3 regions of the Rhodococcus sp. NPDC076796 genome follow, and region 2 is predicted to be linked to each of the others. Evidence: riboswitches for the same ligand, from Rfam matches in the RefSeq annotation. Region 2 holds a riboswitch; each other region holds the start of a gene.
The links. A riboswitch is a leader RNA that binds a small molecule or an ion and turns the genes downstream of it on or off. The one in region 2 is predicted to bind cobalamin.
Positions count from the first base shown of each region.

Region 1: it holds a riboswitch for cobalamin, as region 2 does, so the genes downstream of both, AB0366_RS09110 (ABC transporter substrate-binding protein) here and AB0366_RS12265 (magnesium chelatase subunit D family protein) in region 2, are expected to answer to the same signal.
Region 3: it holds a riboswitch for cobalamin, as region 2 does, so the genes downstream of both, AB0366_RS10195 (ABC transporter substrate-binding protein) here and AB0366_RS12265 (magnesium chelatase subunit D family protein) in region 2, are expected to answer to the same signal.

Region 1 covers NZ_JBFBMS010000002.1:801,653-811,577, reverse strand. The annotation lists gene AB0366_RS09145 (galactan 5-O-arabinofuranosyltransferase) at 1-1,459, opposite strand, end outside; gene AB0366_RS09140 (decaprenylphospho-beta-D-erythro-pentofuranosid-2-ulose 2-reductase) at 1,465-2,229, opposite strand; gene AB0366_RS09135 (FAD-binding oxidoreductase) at 2,226-3,677, opposite strand; gene AB0366_RS09130 (GtrA family protein) at 3,794-4,243, shown strand; gene rfbC (dTDP-4-dehydrorhamnose 3,5-epimerase) at 4,417-5,001, opposite strand; gene rfbA (glucose-1-phosphate thymidylyltransferase RfbA) at 4,998-5,870, opposite strand; gene rfbB (dTDP-glucose 4,6-dehydratase) at 6,096-7,100, shown strand; cobalamin riboswitch at 7,124-7,274, shown strand; gene AB0366_RS09110 (ABC transporter substrate-binding protein) at 7,375-8,346, shown strand; gene AB0366_RS09105 (iron ABC transporter permease) at 8,346-9,428, shown strand; gene AB0366_RS09100 (ABC transporter ATP-binding protein) at 9,428-9,925, shown strand, end outside.
Region 2 covers NZ_JBFBMS010000003.1:435,340-445,264, reverse strand. The annotation lists gene AB0366_RS12300 (ABC transporter ATP-binding protein) at 1-515, opposite strand, end outside; gene AB0366_RS12295 (GntR family transcriptional regulator) at 512-874, opposite strand; gene AB0366_RS12290 (alpha/beta hydrolase) at 981-1,547, shown strand; gene mtr (mycothione reductase) at 1,554-2,939, opposite strand; gene AB0366_RS12280 (alpha/beta hydrolase) at 2,936-3,976, opposite strand; gene mqo (malate dehydrogenase (quinone)) at 4,121-5,689, shown strand; gene AB0366_RS12270 (GNAT family N-acetyltransferase) at 5,701-6,177, shown strand; cobalamin riboswitch at 6,229-6,379, shown strand; gene AB0366_RS12265 (magnesium chelatase subunit D family protein) at 6,420-8,360, shown strand; gene cobO (cob(I)yrinic acid a,c-diamide adenosyltransferase) at 8,371-8,991, shown strand; gene AB0366_RS12255 (cobyrinate a,c-diamide synthase) at 8,985-9,925, shown strand, end outside.
Region 3 covers NZ_JBFBMS010000002.1:1,011,843-1,021,767, reverse strand. The annotation lists gene AB0366_RS10210 (bifunctional diguanylate cyclase/phosphodiesterase) at 1-761, opposite strand, end outside; gene AB0366_RS10205 (substrate-binding domain-containing protein) at 855-1,919, opposite strand; gene AB0366_RS10200 (MFS transporter) at 1,967-3,166, shown strand; cobalamin riboswitch at 3,158-3,299, shown strand; gene AB0366_RS10195 (ABC transporter substrate-binding protein) at 3,344-4,372, shown strand; gene AB0366_RS10190 (iron chelate uptake ABC transporter family permease subunit) at 4,369-5,394, shown strand; gene AB0366_RS10185 (ABC transporter ATP-binding protein) at 5,391-6,188, shown strand; gene AB0366_RS10180 (nuclear transport factor 2 family protein) at 6,270-6,740, opposite strand; gene AB0366_RS10175 (glyoxalase) at 6,801-7,169, shown strand; gene AB0366_RS10170 (citrate:proton symporter) at 7,171-8,487, opposite strand; gene AB0366_RS10165 (isocitrate/isopropylmalate dehydrogenase family protein) at 8,491-9,552, opposite strand; gene AB0366_RS10160 (LysR family transcriptional regulator) at 9,715-9,925, opposite strand, start outside.

The sequences.
Region 1 (9,925 bases), on a different contig from region 2:
AGACCGCGCTCGGTGGACGCATGTCGGCGCGGGTGCCGTCACCGTCGGTGTCGGAGTACGCGACGGTGATCTCGGTCTGCAGTACCTGGGGGATGTTCTGCGCGTAGGTCATGGCACCGATGGCCGCTACGACGACAGCCGCGATACGGAACTTCGGGGGCTCATTGATGGCCTGATAGATCGCGTGGCTGCCTTCGAGGAAGCCGAAAACGCCTGCGCTGCCCAGTAATACGATCAGCACGGCTTCGAGACGGAACGAGAGCAGGGTGGTGCCCGCCGCCGTCGCGGCCATGGACAGCAGAGTCCACAGGTAGATCGATACGACGCCGACGCCGAGTGCCTGCGCTCGGCGTGAGGACGAGAACCGCACCGCAACCCACACTGTGCCGATGAGGCACAGCACGCCCATCAGGGAGAACTCGAACATCGGGAAGGGAAGCGTCGCACCGGCTTCGGGCAGGTAATGCAATGCCGTGCCGGAAGTGGACGGTGCGCCGCGCAGGAAATCGACGAGGTACGGCAGCCACACGGTCGCGGCGATGAGGCCCGAAATGGCAGCGATCGCGGCGACCTTGATCGCGATGGGAACCAGTACTTTCCAGGACTTTCGCTCGCGATAGGCGAGGACCGCGGCGAAGAGTGCCATCAGTACGACGGTGAACGCCGCCAAACCGAGATACAGGGTGTAGAACGTCGCGGCCAGGCCGAGGAAGAGTCCGGTGCCGACCACTGCTCCCCACCCGCCCGATGCGCTTCGGTGCAGCGCACCCCACGCGAGGACGAGTGCCGGAGCGAAGAGCATCACGATCACGGCGCTGTATGCCTCGGGGGAGGCGTGGGCGACGACGAGTGCGGTGGTGACGGCGCTGACGGCGACGGCCCAGTCGGCTCGGATGAGGGCCTTCCACAGCACGAACGACACGACAGCGGTGACGGCGAGCAGCCCGATTGCGTAGGGCTTGAACACTTCCCAGCCGTCCATGCCCAGCAGGTTGCCGACGCGTCCGCCCAGCCAGAACCAGCCGGCCGGGTAGAACGGCGGGATATCGGCATAGGTCATGTCGCGCAACGACGCCGAGTCCGTCAGCCGCGTCAGGTATTCGGTACGAAACTCCTGGTCGACGGAGATGCCGAACAGGTAGAGCTTGGTTGCAGCCAGCGGCATCCCGAGGGTGACGGTGACGAATCCGCTCAGCCCGACCCACGCCGCGAGCCGAGCGATCCACGGCCACTTGTGAATCCGGTACAGGTAGATCGACGCGGCGAACAGTGCAGCGGCAACCACCTGGCCGAGCGTCGTGATGGCGCGAGTGACGTTGGACGAGTTGAACGCAGGCCACTGAACCAGTGAGAAAGCGTACAACCCGACCGTCGCCACCACGACTGCGACAAGAACACCGGCAGCGATCTCGCCGACGGCAGAGGCGGTTCTGCGAGCCGGTGCAACCCCGATTGTCATCGAAATCAGATGGGCAGCTTGCGGAAGATCGGCCGCGGTACGTGCCGCAGCACCATCATCACCAGACGCCACGGAGCGGGAGTCCAGATGAGCGGGGTGCCCTTGCGCGACGCGTTCACCGCGAGCTTCGCGATGACCTCCTTGTCGACCGTCATCGGGGCTTCCTTGACGTGCGCGCTGAACTTGGTGCGCACCATGCCCGGGCGAACGACGGTGACCCGAGGTCCGAACTCGCGCAGCGCTTCTCCGAGTCCGAGGTAGAACCCGTCGAGTCCGGCCTTGGTGGAGCCGTAGACGAAGTTGGAGCGACGTACCCGCTCGCCTGCCACCGAGGACATGACGATGATGCGGCCGTAGGCCTGCGCCTTCATCTTCTCGCCCAGCAGCACGCCGACCGAGACGGAGGCGGTGTAGTTGATGTTCGCGGCGAGTACGGCCTTGCGCTGGTCCTGCCAGAGCTGCTCGGCATCGAAGTCGACGGCGAAGGCGACGATGGCGACGTCGACGTCACCCTTGGCCCACGCGGCGTCGATCACCTTGGGATGCGAGGCGGTGTCGAGTGCGTCGAAGTCGATGACGTCGACGGCCTTCGCGCCCTTGGCCGTCAGCTGTGCGACGGCGCTCTCGCGAAGCGGATCGTTCGGCAGCGCGGCGAGGATGACACGTGCCGGTGACTTCGACAGGTACTCCTCGGTGATCGCGAGACCGATCTCGCTGGTGCCACCCAGAACCAGAATCGTCTGAGGGTTACCGACGGCATCTATCGTCACAGCAGTTCCAACCTTCTTGCCATATCGGAGGCGAAAACGCCTGTGGGGTCAACGGATCGGCGAACCTTGATCCATTCGTCGATTCGCGGGTACATCGAGTGGAAGGTCTCGGCGTCGGTGCGCGAGTCCTTCGCGGTGTAGAGACGGCCACCGAATTCGAGAACCCGCTTGTCGAGCTCGCGGACCATCTCGTTGAGACCTGCCTTGATCGGGAAGTCCATCGCGACGTTCCAACCGGCCATCGGAAAGCTCAGCGGCGCTTTGTTTCCCGGCCCGAACAGCTTGAAGACGTTCAGTGCCGAGTACTGGCCCGAACGCTGGATGAACCGGATGATGTCCTTGAACTCTTCGAGCGCCTCGGTCGGAACGAGGAACTGATACTGCAGAAATCCCTTGGGGCCGTAGCCTCTGTTCCACTCACCGACGAGGTCGAGTGGGTGGTAGAACTGCGTGAGGTTCTGCACCTTGCCGGTGTAGTTGCCCCCCATGCGGTAGTAGGCCTCGCCGATCATGCTCATCGACAGCTTGTTCAAGCCGCTGATCGGAAAGACGTCCGGCACTGTCAACAGCTGAGGTGCGTCGAACTTGAGTGGATCCTTCTGCAGCTTCGCGGGAAGTTCGTCGAACTTTGCCAGCGAGCCGCGAGTGATCGTCGCGCGGCCGAGCTTGGGCGGGCCGCTCATGACGTCGAACCACGCGCTCGAGTACGTGTAATTGTCTTCGGTTCCGTCCTGGTGAGCGGCGACGGTCTCGTCGAGGCTCTCGGTACGGATGCCGTCGTTGATGAAATAGGCCGTTTCCGTCGGCGTCATCTCGATCGTCGCGCGCAGGATGATGCCGGTCAGGCCGTTGCCGCCGACCGTCGCCCAGAAGAGTTTGGCGTTCTTGCCCGACGGCGTCAGGTGGCGGATCTGACCGTCCGCGGTGAGCAGTTCCATCGAGCGGACGTGGTTGCCGAAGCTACCCGCGCTGTGATGGTTCTTGCCGTGGATGTCGCAGCCGATGGCACCACCGATCGTGACCTGGCGCGTACCCGGCAGCACCGGTACCCACAGTCCGAACGGCAACGCCGCCCGCATCAGCTGGTCGAGGCTGACGCCACCGTCGAGATCTACGATGCGCGTCGACGTGTCGATGCTGTAGATGCGGTTGAGTGCCGTCATGTCGATGACGAGGCCGCCGGAGTTCTGCGCGTTGTCACCGTACGAGCGGCCGAGGCCGCGAGGGATGACACCGCGTCGCAGGTAGGACGGCTTGGAGTCGTTCTGCTCGGCGACCTGCTTGACCGCGTTCGCGATGAGCTCGGGGTCGGAGGTGGCGAGCACCTCCCCGGTCGAGCGCGCGGTGCGGCCGAATCCGGAGATTGTGCGGGTCTGCGTGGGTAGCGGCGCAGTGTTCCCTGCCTGTGGTTCCAGGGGGAAGAGTGCGTCGTCGGCTGTCGTGGACATCGCTCAAGAGGGTACCCGCACCGCAGCAGCGGCTAGTGTCAGTCCTCGTGTCCACCCCCGACCGCTCCGCAGAAGAAGGCTCGACGGACGACGACTGGTCGCCCCAGGACGAAGAGTTGCAGCATCACGTCCCGCTGCCCGTCGAGCTGCCGCTGACCGAGAACATCGCCGACGCGGCCCTCGATCTCAAGACGCAGGTGCTGCGGTTCCTGGCGACGGGTGTGCTGTCGGCGATCGTCGACCAGGGCGTCAACCTGATCCTGCATTTCGTGTTCGGCGTCGGTGTGACGCTGGCCAAGGCCATCGGCTTCGTACTCGGAACGACGACGGCCTATCTGATCAACCGCCGCTGGACGTTCAATGCGGCTCCGTCACGGGCCAGGTTCTTCGCCGTCGTCGCGCTGTACGGCGTCACCTTCGCCGTCCAGGTCGGCATCTACACCTGGCTCTACCAGGCTCTTCCCGACGGCTTCTGGTACGCCAACGTGGCCTTCGTCATCGCGCAGGGCACGGCGACGGTCATCAACTTCCTCGTTCAGCGATTCGTGATCTTCAAGATTCGCTGAGCCTCGGGGTTGGCCCCCTGGGTTCGCAAACGCGGGTTCGCCCCAGGGTTTCGCAAACGCGCGCGCACTTGCTGAACGCGCGCATTCTCGTCAGCGGTCAGGGGCGATTCTGCGCGCGCCTGACGAATGCGAGCGCGTTTGCCCGATCCGGCGTCGCCGCCTCGTCCCGCCGCTCACGAAAAGTCCGGCAGGTCTCCGCGTTCGAGGGCTTGGGCGAGGGTGGGGGCGGCTTTGTCTTTGTCGGAGAGTTCATAGGTCAACGCCGATCCGTCGCGGGCGGTGGTGGGCCAGTCGATGCCCAGGGCCGGGTCGAGGGGGTTGATGTCGCGGTCCAGGGCCGGGGTGTACTCGAGGCTGCACAGGTACATCACGGTCGAGTTGTCCTCGAGGGAGAGGATGGCGTGGCCGAGGCCTTCGGAGAGAAAGACTGCTTTGCGGTCGATGTCGTCGATCAGAACCGACTCCCACTGCCCGAACGTCGGTGACCCGACCCGCAGATCGACGATCACATCCAGGAAGGCTCCGCGGGCGCAGGTGACGTATTTCGCCTGCCCGGGCGGGTTGCTGGTGAAGTGAATCCCGCGCAGCACCCCGGCGGCGGAGACCGAGCAGTTCGCCTGCAGCAGGTCCAACGACCGCCCGGTCGTCTCCTCGAAGAGGCTGGCTTTGAACCATTCGAAGAACACACCGCGGTCGTCACCGAACTGACGTGGGGTGTACTCGTAGGCACCGGCGATGCTCAGCTCACGAAAGGTCATCGGTTCCCTCGGTCGATCAGATCCAGCAGGTAGCGGCCGTACCCGGACTTGACGAGTGTCTCCGCGCGGACGCGCAGTTCGTCGTCGGTGATGAATCCGCGTCGCCACGCCACCTCTTCGGGGGACCCGATTTTCAATCCTTGGCGTTGCTCGATGGTCCGGACGTAGTTGGAGGCGTCGAGGAGGGAGTCGAAGGTGCCGGTGTCGAGCCAGGCAGTACCGCGCGGCAGGACTTCGACTTGGAGGCGGCCGGCCTCGAGGTAGTGACGGTTGACGTCGGTGATCTCGTACTCCCCGCGCGCGGACGGCTCGAGGTCGCGGGCGATGGCGATGACGTCGTTGTCGTAGAAGTACAGGCCCGGGACGGCGTAGTTCGATTTCGGGACGGCAGGTTTTTCTTCGAGGGAGATGGCTTTCCGGTTCGCATCGAATTCGATGACGCCGTAGGCGGTGGGGTCGGAGACCTCGTACGCGAATACTGCTCCGCCGTCGATGGTGTCGAAGCGGGACAGTTGGGTGCCCAGGCCGGGGCCGTAGAAGATGTTGTCGCCCAACACCAATGCCGCGGAGTCGGTGCCGATGTGCTCGGCCCCCAACACGAACGCTTGGGCGAGGCCGTTCGGCTCGTGTTGGACTTTGTAGGTCAGTTCGATGCCGAATTGGGAGCCGTCGCCGAGCAGGCGGGTGAATTGGTCTGCGTCCTGGGGTGTGGTGATGATGAGGATCTCGCGGATCCCGGCCAGGATCAGTGTCGAGAGCGGGTAGTAGATCATCGGTTTGTCGTAGACCGGGACCAGCTGCTTGCTGACGCCCATCGTGATCGGATGAAGACGCGAGCCCGTGCCGCCCGCCAGAATGATTCCCCGCATGACCGCGAAGTCTTCCAGACCCTCCGATCACCCGCTCGGTTGTGCTGTTCCAACGCGTACGGGATTCGAAGGGCAACTTTCACTCCACTCGAAGGTCTCATCGCCGGGAACCTCCCCGCTGGGGCGTCGAGTGGAGCATCCCGTGTAGCGACACCCTCACCGGAGTGGCCTGTGGACCAAGACATGAACAGCCCGCACGAGCCTCCGCCGGTAAAGTGCCTGTTCATGAGAATTCTCGTCACGGGTGGGGCCGGGTTCATCGGCGCGAACTTCGTACATCAGACCCTCGCGCAGCGCCCCGACTCCCAGGTCACCGTGCTCGACAAGCTCACCTACGCAGGCAACAAGGCCTCCCTCGACCCGGTGGCCGATCGCATCGACTTCGTCCACGGAGACATCGCCGACGCCGACCTCGTCGACCGCCTCGTGCGCGAGACGGATCTGGTCGTGCACTTCGCCGCCGAATCTCACAACGACAACTCGTTGACCGACCCGTGGCCGTTCGTACACACCAACGTCATCGGCACCACCACCCTGCTCAACGCGGTCCGCGAACACGACGTCCGCTACCACCACATCTCCACCGACGAGGTCTACGGCGATCTCGAACTCGACGACCCGGCGCGGTTCACCGAATCGACCCCGTACAACCCGTCGAGCCCGTACTCGTCGACCAAGGCCTCGAGTGATCTGCTGGTGCGTGCCTGGACCCGCTCGTTCGGCGTCCGGTCCACCATCTCGAACTGCTCGAACAACTACGGCCCGTACCAGCACGTTGAGAAGTTCATCCCGCGTCAGATCACCAACATCCTCAGCGGCTCCCGCCCCAAGCTCTACGGGGCAGGTCAGAATGTGCGCGACTGGATCCACGTCGACGATCACAACAGCGCCGTCTGGGCCATCATCGACGGCGGCCGCATCGGCGAGACCTACCTCATCGGAGCCGATGGCGAGGCGAACAATCGCACCGTCCTCGAAGCGATCCTCGAGGAAACCGGCAACGCACCCGACGCCTTCGATTTCGTCACCGACCGCCCCGGCCACGACCTGCGCTATGCCATCGACTCGACCAAGCTGCGTACCGAATTGGGTTGGACGCCAACCTATGTCGACTTCCGCGCCGGCCTGAAAGCCACCATCGACTGGTATCGCGACAACGAACAGTGGTGGCGACCGCAGAAAGACGCCACCGAGGCCGTCTACGCGGCGAAAGAGTCCGTACTGCCCTGACCGACACGGGAGGCGCGCTCACACGGGTTCGACACGGTGATGCATACTGCGAGGCGAACACAAGCAAGCCAGTCGCAATGGGGGAAGCCGGTCGAAATCCGGCGCTGACCCGCAACGGTGGGCCACCGACACAGGTGGCGAGCCCGATTACCCAGCGACCGGTGTGCGACACACCTATTCGTCGTGGTCTACGAATCGGCAGTCCTGCGCGTGGCTGCTTCGTGCTGCGCACCCGACTTTCATTTCGTGGCTCTGAGCTCGAAGTGAGGTCCTCATGTCACGCTCCGCCTACATCGCCGTTCTCTGCGCGGCTGTCCTGCTCGCCGGGTGCTCCCGCGGTGACGCCCCCGCCGATGCAGCGCAGACAGCATCGTTCGATCAGCCCGTCGAGGTGACGAACTGCGACATCGTGCAGCGGTTCGATGCCCCGCCTCAGCGCATCGTTTCGATGAACGACCACGTCACCGAGGTCCTCATCGAGATGGGCGTTGCGGATCGGATCGTCGGGATGGGGTATCGCAATGCCGTTCCGACACCGGAGACGGCCGACGAGTTCGCGTCGATAGACGGCCTCGCCGACGAGTATCCGACCAAGGAGCAGATCCTCGACCTGGCCCCGGATCTCGTCGTCGGCGGCATGCGCAGCGCGTTCGACGACAAGGAAGGTCGCTCGCGGGCGTCGTTCGCCGAGCTCGACATCCCGACGTTCCTGTTCTCCGAATATTGCGGCACAGGTCTCGCCGATATCGGCATGCTGGAGACGGACTACGCGCAACTGGGCGACATCCTGGGTGTGGCCGACGCGGCGCGGGGCATCACCGACGGCGTGATCAGCGGGCTCGCCGAGATCGACGACGCGCTCGCCGGCGTCGCCCCCGTATCCACGTTCTTCTACGACTCGGGCGAGAGCGAGCCCACGACAGTCGGGGGCGTGGGCGTCGGGCAACTCATTGCCGATCACGCCCGAGCCGAGAACATCTTCGTAGAGGGAGACCGGCCGTACGTGGGTACGACGTGGGAACTCGTCGGCGAACGGGCCCCCGAGGCCATCGTGGTCCTCGATTACGGCGACACGTCCGCGCAGGGCAAGATCGACTTCTTGAAGAGCCAGCCGATCATGGCGACGACGCCTGCCGTGCAACAAGACAACTTCGTGGTCGTTCCGCTCGACGACTTCTTCCAGAGTCCGCGGCTCGTCGGAAGCGCCGAGACCATTGCGCGCGCACTGCATCCCGATCGCTTCTGATGAGCGCGCTATTGGACAGACCCGCCGCCGTCGCAGTCCGGAGCACGCGATCGTCGCGCACCGGCTACGCCGTGATCCTGCTCCTGTCGTCGGCAGTGTTGCTGGCATCCATTGCGGCGGCCGTCTCGTTCGGGTCGGTGCGCATTCCGATCGGCGACGTGTGGGCCATCGTCGCTCACCGGCTCGTGCCAGGCGCGTTCGAATCGTGGTGGACCGAGGCGCGTGCGGCGATCGTCGTCGATTCGCGGCTCCCACGGTCGTTGACCGCCGCGGTGGTCGGTGCGTCCCTCGCACTCGCCGGCGGTGTCGCGCAGGCGGTTACGCGAAATCCGTTGGCCGATCCGTACCTGCTTGGCGTGTCCTCGGGTGCAGGTTTCGGTGTCGTAATGGTGATGACGCTCGGCATCGGCGCGGGTGCACTCGGCGCGTTCACCGTGCCTGCGGCCGCGTTCGTCGGTGCGCTGATCCCGCTGTTCCTGGCGCTCGCGATCGGCGGTCGATACCCACACTCGACGGCGATCGTCCTGGTCGGTGTCGCAGTGGGCAGTGTGTTCACCGCTCTCATCACTCTGACGCTGCTCGTGTTCGCGGACGAGCGAAGCCTGAGCGCTGTATTGCATTGGCTCGCCGGGGGTTTCGGTGATGCCCGCTGGTCGACTCTCGTGTTCCCCGTGCTGGCGTTGATCGGTGTGGGACTACTCGTCTCGATCAGCGCGCCCAGGATGGACCTGCTCAAAACAGGTGACGACGGAGCGGCCGCGCTGGGGATGAACGTACGCCGGTTCCGAATGTTGCAACTGCTGGCCATCTCCCTGCTGGCGGGTGCAGCGGTATCGGTCAGTGGCGGAATCGGATTCGTCGGCCTGCTGGTGCCGCACCTCGCCGGATACGTCGTCGGCTCCCGTGCGGTCAGGCTGCTGCCCGTGGCGGCGTTGTTCGGTGCGATAGCCCTCGTCGGCGCCGACACGCTCGCGCGCTCGATCACGCAGAGCACCGAGGTCCCGGTAGGAGTGATCACCGCGCTCGTCGGCGCACCGATCTTTGTGTTCATGCTGTATCGCCGCTACGCACGGGAGATCTGATGCGGCTGTCCGTGCGGGAGTTGTCCACGCGATTCGGGTCGCGAGAGGTACTGCGCAGTGTGAACTTCGACGTTGCTCCCGGTGAGGTGCTCGGTCTCGTCGGCCCGAACGGGTCCGGGAAGACGACAGCACTGCGGTGTTGCTATCGAGCTCTGACTCCCTCTGCCGGAACAGTTCTCGTCGACGGCGTCGATGCGCACACCATGAAGCGATCGGAGCTGTCGCGGACTGTCGGCGTCGGAACTCAGGAGCCGCAGGCATCGGTCGGTCTGACCGTCCGGGAATCCGTAGCGCTCGGCCGCGTGCCGCACCGCGGTTGGTTCGACCGCCCCACCTCGTCCGACGACGACATCGTCACCGCAAGTATGGACCGCGTCGATCTGCTCGCGTTGGAGAATCGCGACGTCGGGTCACTCTCCGGCGGTGAGCGGCAGCGGGTGTCCATCGCGCGCGCCCTGGCGCAGCGGCCGCAGATACTGTTGCTCGACGAGCCGACC
Region 2 (9,925 bases):
AGTCCGAGATACGGCTCGTCGAATAAGGTCAGCGGTGCCCGAGATGCGAGTCCGATGACGATGCCCAGAGCCGACGTCATTCCGCGGGAGAGCTTCTTGATCTTGCGACCGAGGGGCAGGTCGAAGTCGCGCAGCAACTCGGCGGCGAAGTCGTTGTCCCAGTGCGGAAGAATGTGCGAGGCATGCGAAACGGCGTGCTTGACCTTCAAGTCGTCGGGGTACTTCTGGCTCTCCTTGACGAAGCACACGTGACTCAGTGGAAACGGGTTCTCCCACGGATGGTGCCCGAATATCGAGACCTCGCCCGCGCTCTGGCGCATCTGCGCGGTCATCATCTGCATGACGGTGGTCTTGCCTGCGCCGTTGCGGCCGAGAAAGCCGTAGATCTTGTTCTGTTCGATCTCGAAGCTCACGTCGTCGACAGCGGTGAACGAGCCGAACTTCTTGGTCAGGTGATGGGCCGACGCGACCACGCGGACACCTTCGCCGGTCGGATCGAATTCATGGATGCTCATCGCGCTGCCTCCCAGTTGTCGAGCATTGTCTTGAGTTCGTCGACGGTCATGCCGAGCTTGCGTGCCTCGGTGACGAGCGGGTCGATGTACTGGCGAGCGAAGAGGTCGCGGCGACGGAATCGAAGAGCGTCGCGAGCGCCTGTGGTGACGAACATTCCGATTCCTCGTTTCTTGTAGACGACGCCGTCGGCGACGAGCTTGGCGAGTCCCTTGCCTGCGGTGGCCGGGTTGATTCGATGGAACGCGGCCAGTTCGTTGGTCGAGGGGACCTGCTCTTCCTCTGCCAGGGAGCCGTCGATGATGGAGTTCTCGACCATCTCGGCGATCTGCAGGAAGATCGGCCTGCCCTCGTCCATCAGAACCACCGCCGATGCGTCGAGGTTGGTCGCCTCGTTGGTTCATTACTCATGTAACTAACCATAGAACCGATGTGGGGTCGGCGCAAGAGGCAGTACCGTCGTCCCCATGGAGTTCACGCATGTGAGTGCTGCGGGTGGGCAATGTTCGGTGCGGGTCGCAGGCCCGGACAGCAGGCACGCCGTTCTCTTGCTTCCCGATGCAGGCGATCCGGTGGATGTGTACGACGCCGTCAGTGAACGGCTGCACAATTCGGATCTGAAAACCGTTGCGCTGGAAAGCATCGACGGTGTCAGCGACGACGCGATCCTGACGGTTCTGGACGAGCTGAAGCTGTCGTGGGTGCATCTCGTCGGCAGCGGCGCGGGTGCGGAGTCGGCCTGGACGCTGGCTGCCAAGACCTTCGGTCGCTTCGCCAGCCTGATCGCGGTGAACCGTTGCCACCCCGCGATCGCCGACGAGCAGGGCACCGTGCGCGCCGCGGACTGCCCCCCGGTCGAGTTGCCGACGACACTGGTCGTCGGCTCCTCACTGGGCCGCGCATCCGCCGACGCGAGCGGTCGGTTCGTCTACTCGGACTTCCGCGTGGTCCAGCTCGACGGCGCCGCTAATGTCGTCGCCGACGAGCCGGCCGCGCTGGCAACGGAAATTGTGCTCCGCACCAGCCCCTGGTGACCGGAACTACAGGTCGAGTCCCAGCAGAGCGTTCTCGACAACCTCGGGCAGGCCGGGGTGAATCCAGTACTGGCCACGGGCCATGTCCTGGGCGGACAGGCCGAAGCTCATCGCCTGGATGAGGGGCTGAATCAGGGTCGGTGCCTGAGCGCCGATGATGTGCGCGCCGAGGATCTTCCCGGTGACCTTCTCGGCGATGATCTTGCACAGACCTTCGCTGTCCTCCATCGCCCAGCCGTAGGCGACATCCCCGTAGTTCTGGACCTTGACGGTGATGTCCAGGCCCGCGTCACGGGCTTGATCCTCGGTCATGCCCACCTCGGCGATCTGCGGATCGGTGAACACCGCCGCGGGAACGAATCGGTGGTCGTTGGTGCGCAGTGCGGCGGTGTCCCCGCGCCACGCGTCGTGCAGCAGGTTGTGCTGAACCACTCGTGCTTCCTGGTTGGCCACATGCTTGAGCTGGTAGGGCGACGAGACGTCGCCGAGAGCGAACACGCCCTCGGCGGTGGTGCGGCCGAACTCGTCCACCACGATGCGTCCCTCGTCGTCCATGTCGATGCCTGCCGTGTCCAGACCGAGACGGTCACCGTTCGGCTCACGGCCCACAGCGATGAGGAAGGCGTCGCCGACGACTTTGGTGCCGTCGGCCAGTTCGACTCCGTGCAGTGTGCCGTCGGTCACGGGCCGGGTCTCACCGGAGTCGAGATGGACGTCCCACTTGGCGCGGGCGAGATCGGTGAACCGCTGCGAGATGTCGGCGTCCAGCGCGCGGAGCAAGGTGTCCTTGCGGGCGACGATCGACACCTTGGAGCCGAGGGCGGAGAACACGTGCGCGAATTCCGCTGCGATGTAACCGGATCCGAGAATCACCAGATGCTCGGGCAGCTCGCGCAGACGCATCACGTCGCCGTTGGTGTGGTACTTCACGCCCGAATCGGCGAAGGACTGCGGCACCACCGGTCGGGATCCGGCAGCGATGACGATCTGGTCGGCGGTGATGACGGTGCCCGTGCCGGTATCGATCGTGCGCGGGCCGACGAAGGTGGCATGCCCCTCGAACAGGGTGACATTGGGGCTGCCCTCGGCGCGGTAACGCTTGCCGCCCTCCGAGATGGGGTCGATGCGGCCGAAGACGCGGTCGACGATGTCCGGCCAGCGCACCGCGTCCACATGGGCGTCGACACCGTATTTCGCGGAATCACGCACCGTCCGCGCGACTTCGGCTGCGTAGACGAACATCTTCGTGGGAATGCAGCCGACGTTGAGGCAGGTGCCGCCGAAGGTCGAGTTCTCTTCGAGCAGGGCGATCTTCTTGTCCTCGAAGCGCGAATCGGCGATGGAGTTGCCGGATCCGGAGCCGATGATCGCGACGTCGAAATGCTCGGTCATGAAATGTGCCCGCTCTCGGTGTGGTCCTTGCCCGACGCGTGGTCGGAGCTCTCGCTTCGATGCAACCAGTCGATCCACTCGTCCATTTCCTCGAAGGCCCGCGCTCGTGGGGCCTCGGTGGACAGGAAGACGTCGTGGCGGGCCCCCTCGATGGGCACGATCGTGGTGCGGTCACCCAGGCAGCCGGCCCAGCGGGCGATCTGGCGAACGTCCAGTACGGCATCTGCGGCGTCGACGGCGGAGCTGTACCGGCGTGAGAAGTGCGTCACTTTCGAGCGCAGAATCAGTGCGGGGATGCCGATGTCGAGGCCGCGATGGAGTTCGGCGTGACCGTGGCGGACGGCGCGGATCCAGCCGAAGGTGATGGGGAAGCCGGCGAGTGGCTTCCAGTCGAGGTCGTAGTCCCATTCGCCTTTCTCGGACGCAGCGAGCGACAGACCGTAGGTGTCGAGGCCGCCGCCGGGGACCTGCGCCTTGGACCGGAATCGGCCGATGACGTCGATCGCTGCGGTGCCGACGCTGCGAATGGCGGGCGGACCCTGCAGGTCGAACCACGGGCTGTTGAGCACCACGCCTGCCAGGCCGAGGCCTGCGGACCCGCCTTCTCGGCGGTTGAGGCGGTTCAGCCAGAGCGGCAGTACGAGCCCGCCCGTCGAGTGCGCCATGAGCAGCACCGGGGCGTCGGCGCGTTCGGCGCGGACCAGGGCGAGAGCCTCGTTGAGCTCGGTGTCGTACATCCCCAGATCCGTCACGAAGTGCGCGGTCTGACCCTCACGGCGCGAGCGTCCGCATTTACGCAGGTCCAGCGCGTAGAACGCGTATCCCTTCTCCGCGAAGTGCTCGGCGATGTGTCGCTGGAAGAAGTAGTCGGTGAAACCGTGGACGTAGATCACCGCGCGCTCGAAGTTCGCAGCGCCCGACGGTTGATACCGCACGAGAGTGGCCTCGACCTGCCCCTCGCCGTCCGGATCGTCACCGAGTGGAATGGTCGTCTGTTCGTAGCCGTCGCCGAGGACATCGGGCACCCAGGTAGTCACAGATCACAACTGTAGTGGGCGCCGCGGACGGCGTCCGAGGAGCACAATCGAGACCGGGTTGACGTGGTGTCCGATGGGGTAGGCCCAGCTAGTAACCTGACCGCACCGGGTGAGTAGCCCCTCTACAGCAGAGTTCTTCGGTCGATGCCGCCACCGGCCGAGATCTCGACAGACAAGGAAGTCGATTCTCCAGTGTCCAAAGATGAGCAGGGTAAGCGGATCAAGACCGACGTCGTTCTGGTCGGTGCCGGAATCATGAGCGCCACCCTCGGTGCGCTGCTCCGTCAGCTCGAGCCGAACTGGTCGATCGACGTCTACGAGCGGCTCGACGCGGCCGCGGCCGAGAGCAGCGACGCGTGGAACAACGCGGGCACCGGTCACTCGGCACTGTGCGAGCTGAACTACACGCCGCAGAACAAGGACGGCAGCGTCGATATCGCCAAGGCGCTCAACGTCAACGAGCAGTTCCAGGTGTCGCGTCAGTTCTGGGCCCACGGCATCGAGACCGGTGTTCTCTCCGACGCCAAGAACTTCATCAACCCCATTCCGCACGTGAGCTTCGTGCACGGGGCCGAGAACGCGAAGTACCTCCGGGCTCGGTACGAGGCGCTCGTGGGCAACCCACTGTTCGCAGGCATGGAGTACATCGACTCCAAGGACGAGTTCTCGGCGCGACTGCCGTTGATGGCCAAGGGCCGTGACTTCTCGGATCCGGTGGCGCTGAACTGGAGCCAGGAGGGCACCGACGTCGATTTCGGCGCACTCACCAAGCAGCTGCTGAACTACCTGTCGTCCGCGGGCGGCACCGTGCACTTCGGCCACGATGTGCGCAACATCACCAAGCAGTCCGACGGCACCTGGGACGTCAAGGTCGCCAACCAGCGCACCGGCGCGAAGAAGACCGTCAACGCCAAGTTCGTGTTCGTCGGTGCAGGCGGCGGCGCACTGCACCTGCTGCAGAAGTCCGGGATCGCGGAGATCAAGGGATTCGGCGGCTTCCCGGTCAGCGGCGAGTGGTTGCGGTGCACCGATCCGGCCCTGATCGAGCAGCATTCGGCCAAGGTGTACGGCAAGGCGTCGGTCGGAGCTCCGCCGATGTCGGTGCCGCACCTCGACACCCGCGTGATCAACGGCCAGCAGGGTCTGCTGTTCGGCCCGTACGCCGGTTGGTCGCCCAAGTTCCTCAAGCAGGGCAAGATCACCGACCTGCCCAGCTCGGTCAAGCCCGGCAACCTGATGTCGATGCTCGGAGTCGGCGTGACCGAACTCGGACTCGTCAAGTACCTGGTCAGTGAGTTGGCTCAGTCGCAGGCGGATCGTGTCGAGACGCTGCGCGAGTTCGCGCCCTCGGTGCTCGGCGAGAACTGGGAGCTCGTCACCGCGGGTCAGCGCGTCCAGGTGATCCGTAAGAAGGGTCGCGGCGGGGTGCTCGAATTCGGCACCGCCGTGGTCAACGCTGCGGACGGCACGATCGCGGGACTGCTCGGTGCCTCGCCCGGTGCCTCCACTGCTGTTCCGGCCATGCTGGACGTGCTGCAGCGTTGCTTCGGAGACAAGTACGACGCGTGGCAGCCCAAGCTCAAGGAAATGGTCCCCTCGCTCGGGGTCAAGCTGGCGCAGAACAGCTCGTTGTTCGACGAGGTCTGGGGCTGGACGTCGAAGACACTGGAACTCGAAAACACGCGTGAGCTCGCACAGCCCACGGGTGTGTGATAGCAAAAGGTATGAATACGCAAGCAGCAGCTCTCAAACGATCATGGGCACTAGACCTGTCCAACAGCACGTTGTACGACCTGTTGAAGCTGCGTGTCGAGGTGTTCGTGGTCGAGCAGGCGTGTGCGTACCCGGAGTTGGACGGGCGTGACCTGCTGACCGAGACACGGCACTTCTGGCTCGAACGGGACGGCGAAGTAGTGTGCACACTCCGCTTGCTCGAGGAGCACGACGACGGCGAGAAGGCGTTCCGTATCGGCCGGCTCTGCACGCAGCGTTCGGCCAGGGGACAGGGCCACACCACGCGAATTCTGCGGGCCGCGCTTGCCGAGGTCGGCTCTGCCCCGTGCCGGATCAACGCTCAGAGCTACCTCGTCGACATGTACGCCAAGCACGGGTTCCTGCCCGACGGCGAGGAAGTTCTCGAGGACGGTATTCCGCACACCCCGATGCGGCGGGGCGGCGGCACCGCCTGGAGCGAGGCCTGACCTTTCGTAGTACTGGACGAACGAATGCCACACCCGGTCCACACCGTGTGTGGCATTCGTTCGTTCGGCGGTAGTGTTCCGTTCGAAGTCGGTCGCGGAGAAGTCCTGTGTCAATCAGGCGCGGTCCCGCCACTGTGTTCAGGAGAATCTTCGATCAGGAGATTTCCCTGTCAGCCAGATCGCCGCCCGGCTTCGCGTATCTCGACCGAACGTCCGGCGCGGAACTCCGGGCACGAAGGGAATTGGCTGTGCAGCGAAGTGGGAGTGTTCCCGAACCGGGATATCCGTTCAGTGCGATCGTCGGTCAGGATCAACTGAGGTTGTCGTTGATTCTGTGCGCTGTGCACCCCGGTATCGGCGGTGTACTGGTGCGAGGAGAGAAGGGCACCGCGAAATCGACGGTGGTGCGCGCACTCGCGACCCTGCTGCCCGCCGTGGAGGACGAGGACGGCTCGCGCCCGGCGAAGCTCGTCGAACTCCCGGTGGGGGCAACCGAGGACCGAGTGGTGGGATCCATCGACCTCGAGAAGGTTCTGCGCGACGGCGAACGTGCGTTTCAACCCGGTCTCCTCGCGGCCGCGCACCGTGGTGTTCTCTACGTCGACGAAGTGAACCTGCTGCACGATCATCTGGTCGACGTGCTGCTCGACGCGGCCGCAATGGGCCGGGTGCACGTCGAGCGTGACGGTGTATCTCATTCTCACCCTGCGCAATTCGTGCTCGTCGGCACGATGAATCCCGAGGAGGGTGAGCTTCGCCCGCAGCTGCTCGACCGGTTCGGTCTGGCTGTGGAGGTGACGGCTTCGCGGGACGTGGACGTCCGAATGAACGTCGTCCGCCGCCGGATGAACTACGAGCGTGATCCGCACGCGTTCGCCGCCGAATTCCGCAACGACGACATCGCCGTGGCCGAGCAGATTCTGGCCGCCCGGAAGATTCTCGACGATGTGGTGTTGAGCGACAAGGAACTTCGGCGTATCGCCGCGCTGTGTGCGTCCTTCGACGTCGACGGTATGCGCGCCGATCTGGTGCTGGCTCGTACCGCGTCCGCCCACGCCGCCTGGCGAGGCGCGAGCGAGGTGGCCGAGGAGGACGTGCGGATTGCCGCCGAACTGGCTCTGCCGCACCGGCGTCGGCGCGATCCCTTCGACGAGCCGGGCATCGACGACAAGCAGTTGGACGAGGCCATGCGGGACGCCGCCGAACAGGCCGAGCAACAACCCGATCCGGAGCCCGACCCCGACGGCGGCGGGGGAGCGCCCGAGCCCGAGGCCCCCGACGATGACTCCCAGTCCCCGCCCTCCGATTCACCGTCCTCCGATTCGCGCGACGAGTCGAAGCAACCACCGCCGTCCTCGGGTACCGGCAGCGAGAAGCAGGCAGGCACTCCGGGTGCACAGTTCAGAGCGCGGTTGCTCGAGGTTCCCGGAGTGGGCGAGGGCGCGCCCGGCCGACGATCACGGTCACGGTCCTCGCACGGACGGTCGGTACGGCCCACCGTCGAGGCAGGCAAGGGTCTGCACCTGGTGGGCACCCTGTTCGCCGCGGCCGAGCAGCAGGTCGTCCGCGGCCGCACGTCCGGCCGGTTGAAGCTCGCGCCTGCGGATCTGCGGGGCGCGATCAAGGAGGGGCGCGAGGGCAACCTGATCGTCTTCGTCGTCGACGCCTCGGGTTCGATGGCTGCGCGAGATCGATTGTCCGCGGTGACCGGTGCGGTGCTGTCGCTGCTGCGCGATGCGTATCAGCGCCGCGACAAGGTCGCCGTCATCACTGTGCGCGGCACGGAAGCCGAGACGGTGTTGCCGCCGACGTCGTCGGTGGATGTGGCCGTGACGCGGCTGCGGAAGATGAAGACGGGCGGCAGATCTCCACTGGCGCAGGGCTTTCTGCAGGCACGTGAACTCGTTCTGCGAGAGCGTGTTCGAGATCCGTTGCGCCGCGCGTTGGTGGTTGCGCTGACCGACGGACGGGCCACCGGCGGTACCGATCCCGTCGGCCGAGCGCGCATCGCCGCCCGGCGCATCGCGTCGGACAAGATCGCCTCCGTCGTCGTCGACTGCGAATCGGGAATGGTCCGCCTCGGACTCGCGGCCGATTTCGCGGCGTGCCTCGGCGGCGGTTACGTGGCGCTCGCGGATCTGTCGGCCGAACAGGTCGCCGCCGTCGTTCGCGCAGCGGCGTAGGGGGTACGCGATGCCTCAGGGTGTACCGGCTCCCGGAACCGTTCCGCAGGACGGCCTCACGACGCGTCAGCGCCGCAACCTGCCCGTGCTCGCCGTGCACACCGGACCGGGCAAGGGGAAATCGACGGCCGCATTCGGAATGGCGTTGCGGGCCTGGAATCAGGGTTTCGACGTCGGCGTGTTCCAGTTCGTCAAGAGTGCCAAGTGGAAGGTCGGCGAGGAAGCGGCGTTTCGCACACTCGGCGAACTGCACGAGAGCACCGGGGTCGGCGGAGCCGTCGAATGGCACAAGATGGGCGAGGGGTGGTCGTGGACTCGCAAGAAGGGCAGCGACGTCGACCACGCCGAGGCCGCGGCGCAGGGCTGGCAGGAGATCGCCCGGCGAATCGAGCAGCAGTCGCACCGTTTCTATGTGCTGGACGAGTTCACCTACCCACTCAAGTGGGGGTGGGTCGACGTCGCCGAGGTGGTCGACGTCCTGACCCACCGACCGGGAAGCCAGCACGTCGTCATCACCGGACGCGACGCACCCCGTGAACTGATCGAGGCTGCAGATCTGGTCACCGAGATGGCCAAGGTAAAGCATCCGATGGACGCGGGACGCAAGGGTCAGCGAGGCATCGAATGGTGAGCGCGTCGTGTCCCGCAGTGGTGATCGCGGCCCCCGCGTCGGGTAGTGGAAAGACGACGGTGGCGACCGGGCTGATGGGCGCGCTGCGCAGCGCCGGCCGCACCGTCGCATCGTTCAAGGTGGGTCCGGACTACATCGACCCCGGATATCACTCGCTCGCGGCCGGGCTCCCCGGCCGCAACCTCGACGCGGTGATGGTCGGTGCCGACCGCATCGGGCCCTTGTTCCGACACGGCAGTCGGGGCTGCGACATCGCGGTCGTCGAGGGCGTCATGGGACTGTTCGACGGCAAGATCGACATGACCGGCCCTGGGGAGGCCTCCGCCGAGGGATCGACCGCGCGGGTGGCCGCCATGCTCGGTGCCCCGGTGATCCTGGTGGTCGACGCCCGCGGCCACAGTCAGTCGCTTGCCGCTGTGCTGCACGGGTTCTCGACGTTCGACGCCAGCGTCCGCATCGGCGGTGTGATTCTCAATCGCGTCGGCAGTCAGCGGCACGAGGACGTGCTGCGTCAAGCCTGCGAACGGGTGGGTGTTCCGGTACTCGGCGCGTTGCCGCGCATGAGCGAACTGGTGGTCCCGTCACGGCATCTGGGGTTGATCACCGCAGTCGAACACGGTGGTGCCGCAACCGATGCCGTGGAGGCGATGAGCGCTCTCGTCTCCCGGTTCGTCGACATCGAGGCAGTGAGCGCGCTGGCTCGATCGTCGGTGACAGCGCCGCAGTGGTCCCCGGAGAACGAGGTACGTACTTCCGAGGGATCGCCTGTGATCGCGGTGGCCGGTGGCCCCGCATTCACCTTCGGCTACACCGAACACGTCGAACTGCTCCGTGCAGCCGGGGCCGACGTCGCCGTGTTCGACCCGCTGCGTGACGGATTGCCGCCCGGCACAGCAGGAGTCGTTCTCCCCGGCGGATTCCCGGAGGAACATGC
Region 3 (9,925 bases), on a different contig from region 2:
GCGAGGGGGATGAAGGTGTCGGGCATCAGCAGGCCGAGTTCGGGGTGGTTCCATCGGATGAGTGCTTCGGCCCCGACGACCGTTCCTGTCGCGAGTTCCACGATGGGTTGGTAGACCATCGTCAGTTCGCGCTCGACCATGGCGATGCCGCGCAGCCGTTCGATGAGTTCGAGTCGGGTGCGGTTGGTGTGGTGCAGCTCGTCGGTGAAGACGTGGTGTTCGTTGCGTCCGACGGCCTTGGCGGCGTGCATGGCTGCGGTGGCGTTGTGGACCAGTTGGGTGGCGCTGATGTCGGTGTCGGTGCTGGAGGCGACTCCGACACTGGCGGTGAGGGTGAGTTGGCGGCCGCCGAGCTCGAAGGCGGGCTCGAAGATGCTCGCGAATCCGGCAGCCAAGGCGCGTGCGGCTATGGAGTGGCAGCCCCGTGCGATGACGACGAACTCGTCGCCGGTGAGACGGCCGATGGTATCGCCGGGGCGGGTGGACGCGAGGAGGCGGTCGGCGACCATGCACAGCAGGTCATCGCCCTGGGCGGGGCCGAGGGCGTCGTTGAATTCTCGGAATCCGTCGATGTCGACCAGCAGGACGCTGAACTGGCGGTCCGGAGTGCGGCCGTCGAGTTCGGCGGTGATGAGGGCAAGAATCTCGTTGCGGTTCGGCAGGCCGGTCAGCGCGTCGCGTTGGGCAGCGGTTCCATTTACGGCAGCGGTTCCTGAAACTGCGGCGACATGACGGGGCGGCGCGTCGTGCTCTCGGCTCACTGTTCCCCCTCATGGCCGGACAGCCAAGGGTGATACTAGCCGAAGAGTCTGCTTCAGCGCTATAAACAGGGAACATCCCCTTTTTTAGGACTATTAGATCACGGTGTCCTTGGTTTGTGGGCCGTTTGTGCGTCCAGTCGATGTTCGTTCTTCGACGCTCCAGATCGCGTCGTCCACAGTGTCGCTCAGTCCGAGCACCCACCGGGCCGCCGACCGGCCCTGATCGAACAGCGACTGCGCAACGGTGGTCAACCCGGCGTCGGCTGCGGCGGGGGAGTCGTCCCACCCGGTGACGGCCAGTCGACCCGGAACGTCGATTCCGGCTGCGGCCGCAGCGTCGAGCACCCCTAGTGCGAGTTCGTCGCTCATCACGAGCAGTGTGTCGATAGCATTGTCCTGCAACAACACTCGCGCTGCTCGCTCGCCTTCGGCGCGGGCGTTGTTGGTGGTGAACAGTGTCGGTACCGTCGACCAGTCGATCCCGAATCGCAGGCAGGCGTCTCGGTAGCCCTCGAGCCGCGCTCGGGTCACCGGCATCGAGATGTCCGACGCGTCCGCGCCACGCACGATCGTCGATTCGCGTCGGGTATCGGGTCTGAGAGCGACGACGGCAGGTCGAGATCGGCTGTTCAACGCCGCGGTGGCCACCGCGTCGGCTGCCGCTCTGTCGTCGATGGCGATCCAGTTCAGGCCGGGGTGGTCGGGCCCACCCTGGATGCACGCCGGGCGGCCGGTGTCGACGAGCACGTCGAGCAGGGGGTCGTCGATCTCGGTGGTCCACACGACGTACCCGTCGACCTGTGCGTCTCGGATGCGTGCGTTGTCGGTGTCGCGGTGCAGGTTCGGCAGCATCACCAACGCGGTGTCGGCGTCGAGACACGCTTCGGCGATCCCGGACAGAAAGCGTCGAGCCTGGGGATCCTCGAAGGCGTAGGTGAGCTTCTCGCCGAGGACGACCCCGATGCTGTCGTGCCTGCCACTACGCAGCGACCGCGCCGTGCGGTTGGGACCGGTGTACCCGAGGGTGGCTGCCGCCTCGTGCACGCGATCGCGGGTGGCGGCCGATACCCGGCTCGGTCGGTTGTAGGTGTAGGAGACGCTCATGGTGGACACGCCTGCGGACGCTGCGACGTCAGCCATGGTCACCCGAGTGTTCACCGGCCCACTGTAGCGCGCTCCACGAACAGTGTGTAACGATACACAGCATGTCGTCGCCGCTCCCGAAGCTGCTGGTGCTCGCCGCAGCCGCATTCATCTACGTCACGGCCGAAACGCTGCCTGTGGGGTTGCTCCCCGAGATATCCGGGGACCTCGGTGTCGGCGAATCCGCCGTGGGTCTCCTGCTGACCTTCTACGCGTACGGCGTCGCCGTGATGACGATGCCGTTGATCCGGTTCGTACGCGAATGGCCCCGACGGCGCGTCGTCGTCATCACCGTTGCCGCATTGGCACTCTCGCAACTCCTCTCGGCGGTATCCGTCGGCTATCCGATGTTGGTGATCTCCCGAATGCTGTGCGCGGCAACGCACGGAGTCTTCTGGGCCGTCGTCGCGCCCGTCGCGGCCTCGCTCGCGCTGCCCGGTAAACAGGGCAAGGCCATCGCCACGGTGTACGCCGGTACCTCGCTGGCACTGGTCGCCGGCAACCCACTCACTGCCGCCCTGGGTCAGTGGTTCGGATGGCGCACGGCAGCAACGATTCTCGGCGTCGTCGCCGCAGCAATTGCGGTGGCACTGTACTTCGTCCTCCCGGCATTACCGGTCACCCGGGCGACTTCGGAGACGAAAAAGACACCGCGGGTGCTCGACGGCTCCCTGGCCGTTCTGTGCGGCGTGACGTTTCTGGCCGTCCTCGGTCACTTCGCCGCGTACACCTACTTCTCGGTGATCGTCGACCGTGCCATCGGATCCGCGGGCACCACCCTGACCCTGATGTTGATGCTGTACGGACTGTTCGGCGTGATCGGCATCTGGGTGATCGGCAGAACCTACGACCGGTGGCCCCGGCACTCGACCATCGCCGCTCTGGGCGCAGTGACCGCTGCGGTGGCAGTTCTCTGGTGCACCCTGAGCGGAGCGCCGGGAAGCTGGGCCGTGTTCGCCGTCGGTGCGATCGCCTTGTGGGGGCTGGCATTCACCACCCTCCCGGTATGTATTCAATCGGCAGTGGTCAGGGCGGCCCCGGCCGATGCGGACAAGGCGTCGGCGATCTATGTCGTTGCCTTCCAGTTGGCGATCGCGACGGGCGCTCTGGTGGGCGGTGTGGTGATCGACCTCAGCGGCATCGTGGCCGTCACCGCTGCTGCAACGGCTCTGGTCGCCGCAGCGCTGGCCGTGGTCATGTTGGCGCGCAGAACTTTTCCGCGCAGCTATGCGCAGGAGCCGGTGACAGCAGCGGCGCGCTGACCTTCGATGTATCCCGCACGATAGGGTCAGCACGCGACGAACGAGGGAATCCGGTGCAATTCCGGAGCTGGCGCGCAACGGTGACGAGCGAGAGCTCGAAGTCCGAATGCTCGGACGTCGTGATTCACCTCCATCCGCGGCTCCGCGACACGAGCCCTCAGCAGGAAGCTCTTCACGATGCGCACCACTCTCGCCGTACTAGGCGCTGTTTCGATCCTTGTTCTTGCCGGCTGTTCGTCCACGGCGACGACCGACGCGGCCACCCCGACCACCGGAAACTACCCACTGACCATCGACAATTGCGGCCGCGACGTCGTGGTCGACGCCCCACCGCAACGTGCGGTCTCGTTGAATCAGAGTTCGACGGAAATCCTTCTCTCCCTCGGTCTCGCCGACCGCATGGTCGGCACCGCAACCTGGACCGATCCCGTTCGTGCGAACCTCGAATCGGAGAACGCGAAGGTCCCCAGGTTGGCGGACAACAAACCTTCCCTGGAGGTCCTGTTGGACGCCGAGCCCGACTTCGTTTCCGCGTCGTTCGGCGGCACCCTCGGGCCGGGAGGCGTCGCCGACAGGGATCAGCTGGAGCAGCTCGGTGTGCCGAGCTACCTCTCTCCCACCGACTGCAACGGCAAGACCGACGACAGCGTCAACTCCGACGGCGCGCGCACAGCACCGCTCGAGATCGAGACCGTCTACCAGGAGATTCGCGACCTCGCAGCCATCTTCGACGTGCGTGATCGCGGCGAACGCTTCGTCGGCGAGCTGCAGGATCGCTTCGCGAAGGCTTCGGGAGCCGTCGACGCCTCGGGTGTGACGCTGGCGTACTGGTTCGCCGACACCGACACCCCGTACATGGCCGGATGCTGTGGATCGTCGGGCATCATCACCGGATCGGTCGGTGCCCAGAACATCTACGCCGACACCACCGACGAATGGCCACAGGTCAATTGGGAGAGTGTTCTCGATCGCGATCCCACCGCACTCGTGCTCGCCGATCTGAGCCGCCGGAGCATCGCTGGTGATGCTCTCGACAGCAAGATCGGCTTCCTGGAATCGAACCCCGTCACGAGCCGCCTCACCGCCGTCGAGGACAAGCGGTACATCGTCGTCAACGGCGCCGACCTCAATCCGTCGATCCGCACGATCGACGGGGTCGAAAAAGTTGCTGCGGCTCTGCAGAATTGGGGACTGACCACCCCATGAGCCGGACCGATCGCGGGTTGTTGATCCCGCTTCTTCTCGGTGGCTTCGTGGTGTTGGTGCTCTCGATCGGCGTGGCCGTGACGATCGGCCCGGCCAGCGTGTCGGTATCCGATGTGTATCGAGTGATACTGGGGCACATCGGGATCGGCTCGGCCGGAGTGAGCCGCATCGAGGACGGTATCGTCTGGCAGTTGCGATTGCCGCGAACGCTGCTCGCCGCCATCTGCGGTGCTGGCCTCGCGCTGTGCGGAGCCATCATGCAATCGCTGCTGCGCAATCCCCTGGCCGACCCGTTCGTGCTGGGTATCTCGTCGGGCGCATCCACCGGTGCCGTCGTCGTCGCAGTGCTCGGCGTCGGTGGCGGCGCACTGTCGCTGTCCACCGGAGCGTTCGCCGGAGCGCTGCTGTCGTTCGTGCTGGTGATGCTGCTCGCCGCAGGTGCGGGCGGCGGCAACGACCGCGTCGTGCTCGCGGGAGTGGCAGGTACACAACTGTTCTCGGCTCTGACGTCGTTCATCGTCATCTCCTCGGCCGATGCCGAACAAACCCGGGGAGTGCTGTTCTGGCTGCTCGGCTCCCTGAGCGGCGCCGACTGGACAGACGTGGCACTGTGCGGGGCCGTGGCACTGCTGGGAATGGTGTTGTGCCTGTTCAACACCTCTGCCCTCGATGCCTTCACCTTCGGGCACGACGCGGCCGCATCCCTCGGCGTTCCGGTGAAATATGTGCGAATCCTGTTGCTGGTCATCACCGCACTGATCACCGCCGCCCTCGTCAGTGCCGCCGGAGCCATCGGATTCGTAGGCCTGGTACTTCCGCATGCCGCCCGCTTCCTCGTCGGCGCGCGCCACCGAAGACTGCTCCCGACGACGGTCGTGATGGGCGCAATCTTCATGGTCTGGGTCGACACCATCGCCCGAACGGTGTTCGCACCGCAGGAAATTCCTGTCGGAGTGGTCACGGCACTCATCGGCGTGCCGGCCTTCGCACTGATTCTCTTTCGGCTCAGGAGATCTCGATGACACTGCACGCCAAAGACATTCGATGGACCCGCGGTGGACACCCGATCCTCGACGGCATCAGCTTCGAGCCGGAACCCGGCGAGACCATCGGCCTGATCGGCCCCAACGGCTCGGGTAAATCCTCGCTGCTGCGCATCCTCGCCGGCATCGTCGCCCCCGACAGCGGCGACGTGCTGCTCGATGGAGACAACCTGCGAACATTGCGTCGACGCCGCATCGCCAGACGCGTGGCAATGGTCGATCAGCACTCCGACACCGACGTCGACATCAGCGTCCGAGACGTCGTCCGCCTCGGCCGCATCCCACATCACGGCATCCTCGGCGGCGACGCATCCGACGACGACGCCGCGATAGCGCAGGCACTCACCGACACCGCCATGGCATCGAAAGCCGGGCGACGATGGCACACCCTCTCCGGCGGTGAGCGTCAACGAGTCCAGATCGCCCGCGCTCTCGCCCAACAACCCACCGAACTACTGCTCGACGAGCCGACCAATCACCTCGACATCCAACACCAACTCGACATCCTCACCCTCGTCGCAGGCCTGCCACTGAGCAGCTACATCGCACTCCACGACCTCAACCTCGCCGCCATGTTCTGCAACCGCATCATCGTCCTGAACAACGGCGCCATCGTGGCATCGGGAACCCCGAACGAAGTAATCACCGAAGACCTGGTGCGCTCGGTATACAACGTGCACGCCAGCGTGACTAATGCCGACAACTACCCACAGGTGACCTATCGCCGCCCCACCCCTTCCGACCCTGGAGCCCCTGGAGTCCACTCGATGTGACATTGACCCCCGAAAAGGCCACTGAACGTCACATTGAGTACCGGCGGAACGCACAGTGTCACGCCGGGGCCGGCGCGGGATCTAGAGTTGCCGCAGTTTCTTCTCGAATGCGTCGATGCGAGTGGTGTCCTCGAAGAAGTCTTCCTGCGAGATGATTTTCCCCCAGCTCGTGCGGACCAGGAGCACGGTGCGGTTGTTGTAGATCTGGGTGCCGTCGGCTGCGTGGGCTCGGTCGTCGAACCGCGCGAGCAGGGTCATTCGCCAGGGTGCGCCGCCGCTGTAGATTTCGGTGATCTGGCCTTTGATGCCGGCGGCGACGAAGTCCTGGAAGAATCTTTCGATGGCTGCGCGGCCGCGGTGGGTGCCCGACCAGCGGCTGTCTCCCTCGGCGAACTTCAGCACAGCGTCGCGGTGGAAGGACGACAGTAGCGGACGGTAGTTGCCGTTGTTCAGTGCTTCGATGTCTCGCTGCAGCTTGAGTGTCAGCGCTCGCATCAGCAGGAGCTTGAATGCGAAGGCCGTCGAGATACCGGCCAGAAATCTCAGTTGCATGCCCATACGTTTGCCTACCGTTCACCGGCGTGTCAATCGAGTCGGCGGTACGTTCGGTCGATGATTCATCATGTGCAGGTCGCGTGTCCGGCGGGCGGAGAGGATCTCGAGCGGGAGTTCTACTCAGGAGCCCTGGGCTGGGAGGAGATCCCGAAGCCGCCGCTGCTGGCTGTCCGCGGCGGCTGTTGGTTTCGGGTGCCGGGTGTGGGCGGTCCTGATGGTGAGGTGCATATTGGCATCGAGGACGACTTTCGTCCGGCAGTGAAGGCGCACCCGGCCTTCGCCGTCGATGTCGACACCACGGCCGCAGCATTGACGTCTGCCGGTTACCCAGTGAATTGGGCCGACCCCGAGGAGATCCCGGGTCGACGACGGTTCCATACCCGCGATGGAGTGGGCAATCGCATCGAATTCGTAGCAGCACAATAGATCACAGACCCACGGAGATGGCTCCGGTCAGTATCGCGAAGACGACGTACATCAGCGACGCGGCCAGCACCCACAGGAATGCGAAGCGCTGGAAGTCGCCCAGTGATGCGCGGACCAAGCCGAGGAGAACCCACAACGGTGCCGACGCCGGCCCGATCGAGTGGGCCATCTGGCCGATCACTGCAGCACGCGCCATCTCTTCGGGTGGTATGGAGTATTGCGCAGCCGATTCCGCGAGTACGGGCACGATCCCGAAAAAGTAGGCGTCGTTGGCCATGAAGAAGCTCAGCGGTATGCCGATCAGCGCGGCTGCGGCAGGGATCATGCCTTCGGCACCGTCCGGAATCAGCGAGATCAGCGCGTCGGCCATGGCGGTGGTCATACCGGTCTCGGTGAGGATGCCGGTGAACACGCCGGCTCCGAGGACCAATATGACGACGGGAACGGCGTTGGCAGCGTGGGCTCGGATCACCTCTCCTTGATCGGAGGGTTTGGGGTGGTTGACGACGAGCACGATGATGAAGCCGAGCATGAACAACACCAGCAGGTCTGCAACTCCCAGCACCAGCAGCACCAGCAACGTGACGGTGAGAGCTGCGTTGACCCAGGTTCGCCAGGTGGCTTTGGTGCGCAGGGTGCCGTCCGAGGAATCTTCGTGACCGCCGGACGACACGTGCGCACTGACCTCGGCGATGCGTTCCGGAGTGATGTTCTTGCGCGCGCGTCGACCCAACAGATACGCGAGTCCGACGATCGCCGCAGACATCAGCAGCATTGCCGGCAGCATGTGTACGAAGTACTCCGTGGCGTCGATCTGCAGCACGCTGATCGCTCGGGTCGCAGCGCCACCCCACGGAGTTGTACCGGATATGGTCCCGAGAGCCATCGTCGCGATCGTGGCGATCACCAGGGGGTTGATTCCGAGCTTGCGATAGATGGGGAGAAACGCGGAGCAGATGATCATGTACGACGTGGTGCCGTCGCCGTCCAGCGCCACCAACAGCGCGAGAACCGCTGTGCCGACGCAGATCTTGACGGGGTCCCCGCCGGAGAGTCGGATGATGCCGCGCGAGATGGGGTCGAACAGCTTGGCGTCCATCATGATCCCGAAGTACAGGACGGCGAACAACAATAGGATTGCCGTGGGAGCGACGGTTTCGATCCCTTCCGCCACCATGTCCGGCAGCGCAGCCCCCTGGCCACTGATCAACAGGACCACGATGGGGATGGTGACGACGGCAACCAGCGCCGTCGCCCACTTCTTGATGACCACCAGCATGAAGGATGCGAGTGAGACGAATCCGAGTACTGCCAACATGATTCAGCGCTCCGATTCGAGGTGCTCGATCACTGCACGCGTGAAGCGCTCGGTGGTTGCGGTTCCGTGGAGGTCTGCCGTGCGGGTCTCGGGCATACCCACGGCCGTGTCGATGGCTCGATGAATGGATCGTCCGGCTGCAGTGAGTCTCTCGTCGCCGCGCTGCTGTCCGATCCAGTCCAGGAGCATTGCGGCAGAACCGATCAACGACGCGGGATTGGCTATTCCCTGCCCTGCTATGTCGGGTGCCGATCCATGTTGGGCTTGCGCAACTGCATGCGTGTCACCGACATTGAGCGACGCCGCTAGTCCCAAGCTGCCCGAGAGTTCGGTGGCCTCGTCCGAGAGGATGTCCCCGAACATGTTGGTGGTTGCGATCACGTCGAAGGACTCCGGTCGACGGATCAGTAGCGCGGCGACAGCGTCGACCAATAGTTCCTCGTAGTCGACGTCGGGAAAGTCCTGCCGGACGGCTCTGGCCGCCTCGAGGAACAGCCCGTCGCTCAGCCTGAGGACGTTGGCCTTGTGCACCACAGTGACTTTCGATCTACGCGTCCGTGCCAGCTCGAACGCTCGGCGCACGATGCGTTCGGAACCGCGACGAGTCACCTTTCGGATGGCCAGTGCGAGGTCCTCGGTGGGCATGAACTCTCCACCACCGGCGAACATGGTCCGATCGGCGTAGAAGCCTTCGGTGTTCTCTCTGGCAATCACGAGGTCGAAATTCTTGCCGAGAGGATTCGGTAGAGCCGGGACAGTCCTGGCGGGTCGAATGTTGGCGTACAGGTCCAACTTTCGCCGCAGTATTCCCGACGGGTTGACGCCGCCCTCCGACGTCGGTGGGTAGTCCAGGTGCGAGACCGGCCCCAGAACGACGCCGACTGCTGCACGTGAGAGGTCGACGATGGCGTCGGGCATGGTTGTCCCCGACGCGGCGAGCGCGTCGAAACCGATGGTTCCATCGGTGAACGTAGCGGTGATTCCGTTGTGGCCGAGAGCACTTTCGACCACCGAGACAGTCGCCGCGCTGATCTCGGGACCGATGCCGTCGCCGGCGAGAACCACCAGTTCGACTGTGTTGTCAGGGGCTGGCGCTGGGTGTCCGGTACTCACGATGTCTCCAGGTGTTCACGTCCGCACCGTTGCGGACTAGGCCACCGTTGTGACCTGTGGCATACCTTGCCGCCTGCGCAGCGTGAAGACCAGAGATCGTTTCTTACATCTGACTCAAGCAGAATTCATAGCTGCGAAGAGCGTGACGAGCACCGATCTCATGGCATTCGATGCAGGGGACGGCGTCCGCTGCTCGAGGCGGCACAGCAGGATTCGCCGCCTCGAGAGTTCGTCCAAGGCAATGGACTCGACGCCCTCGCGAAGGTAGCGAGTGGTCATTGCGGGTGCCACGGTGAGTCCCAGTCCTGCAGCAACCATCGCCTGA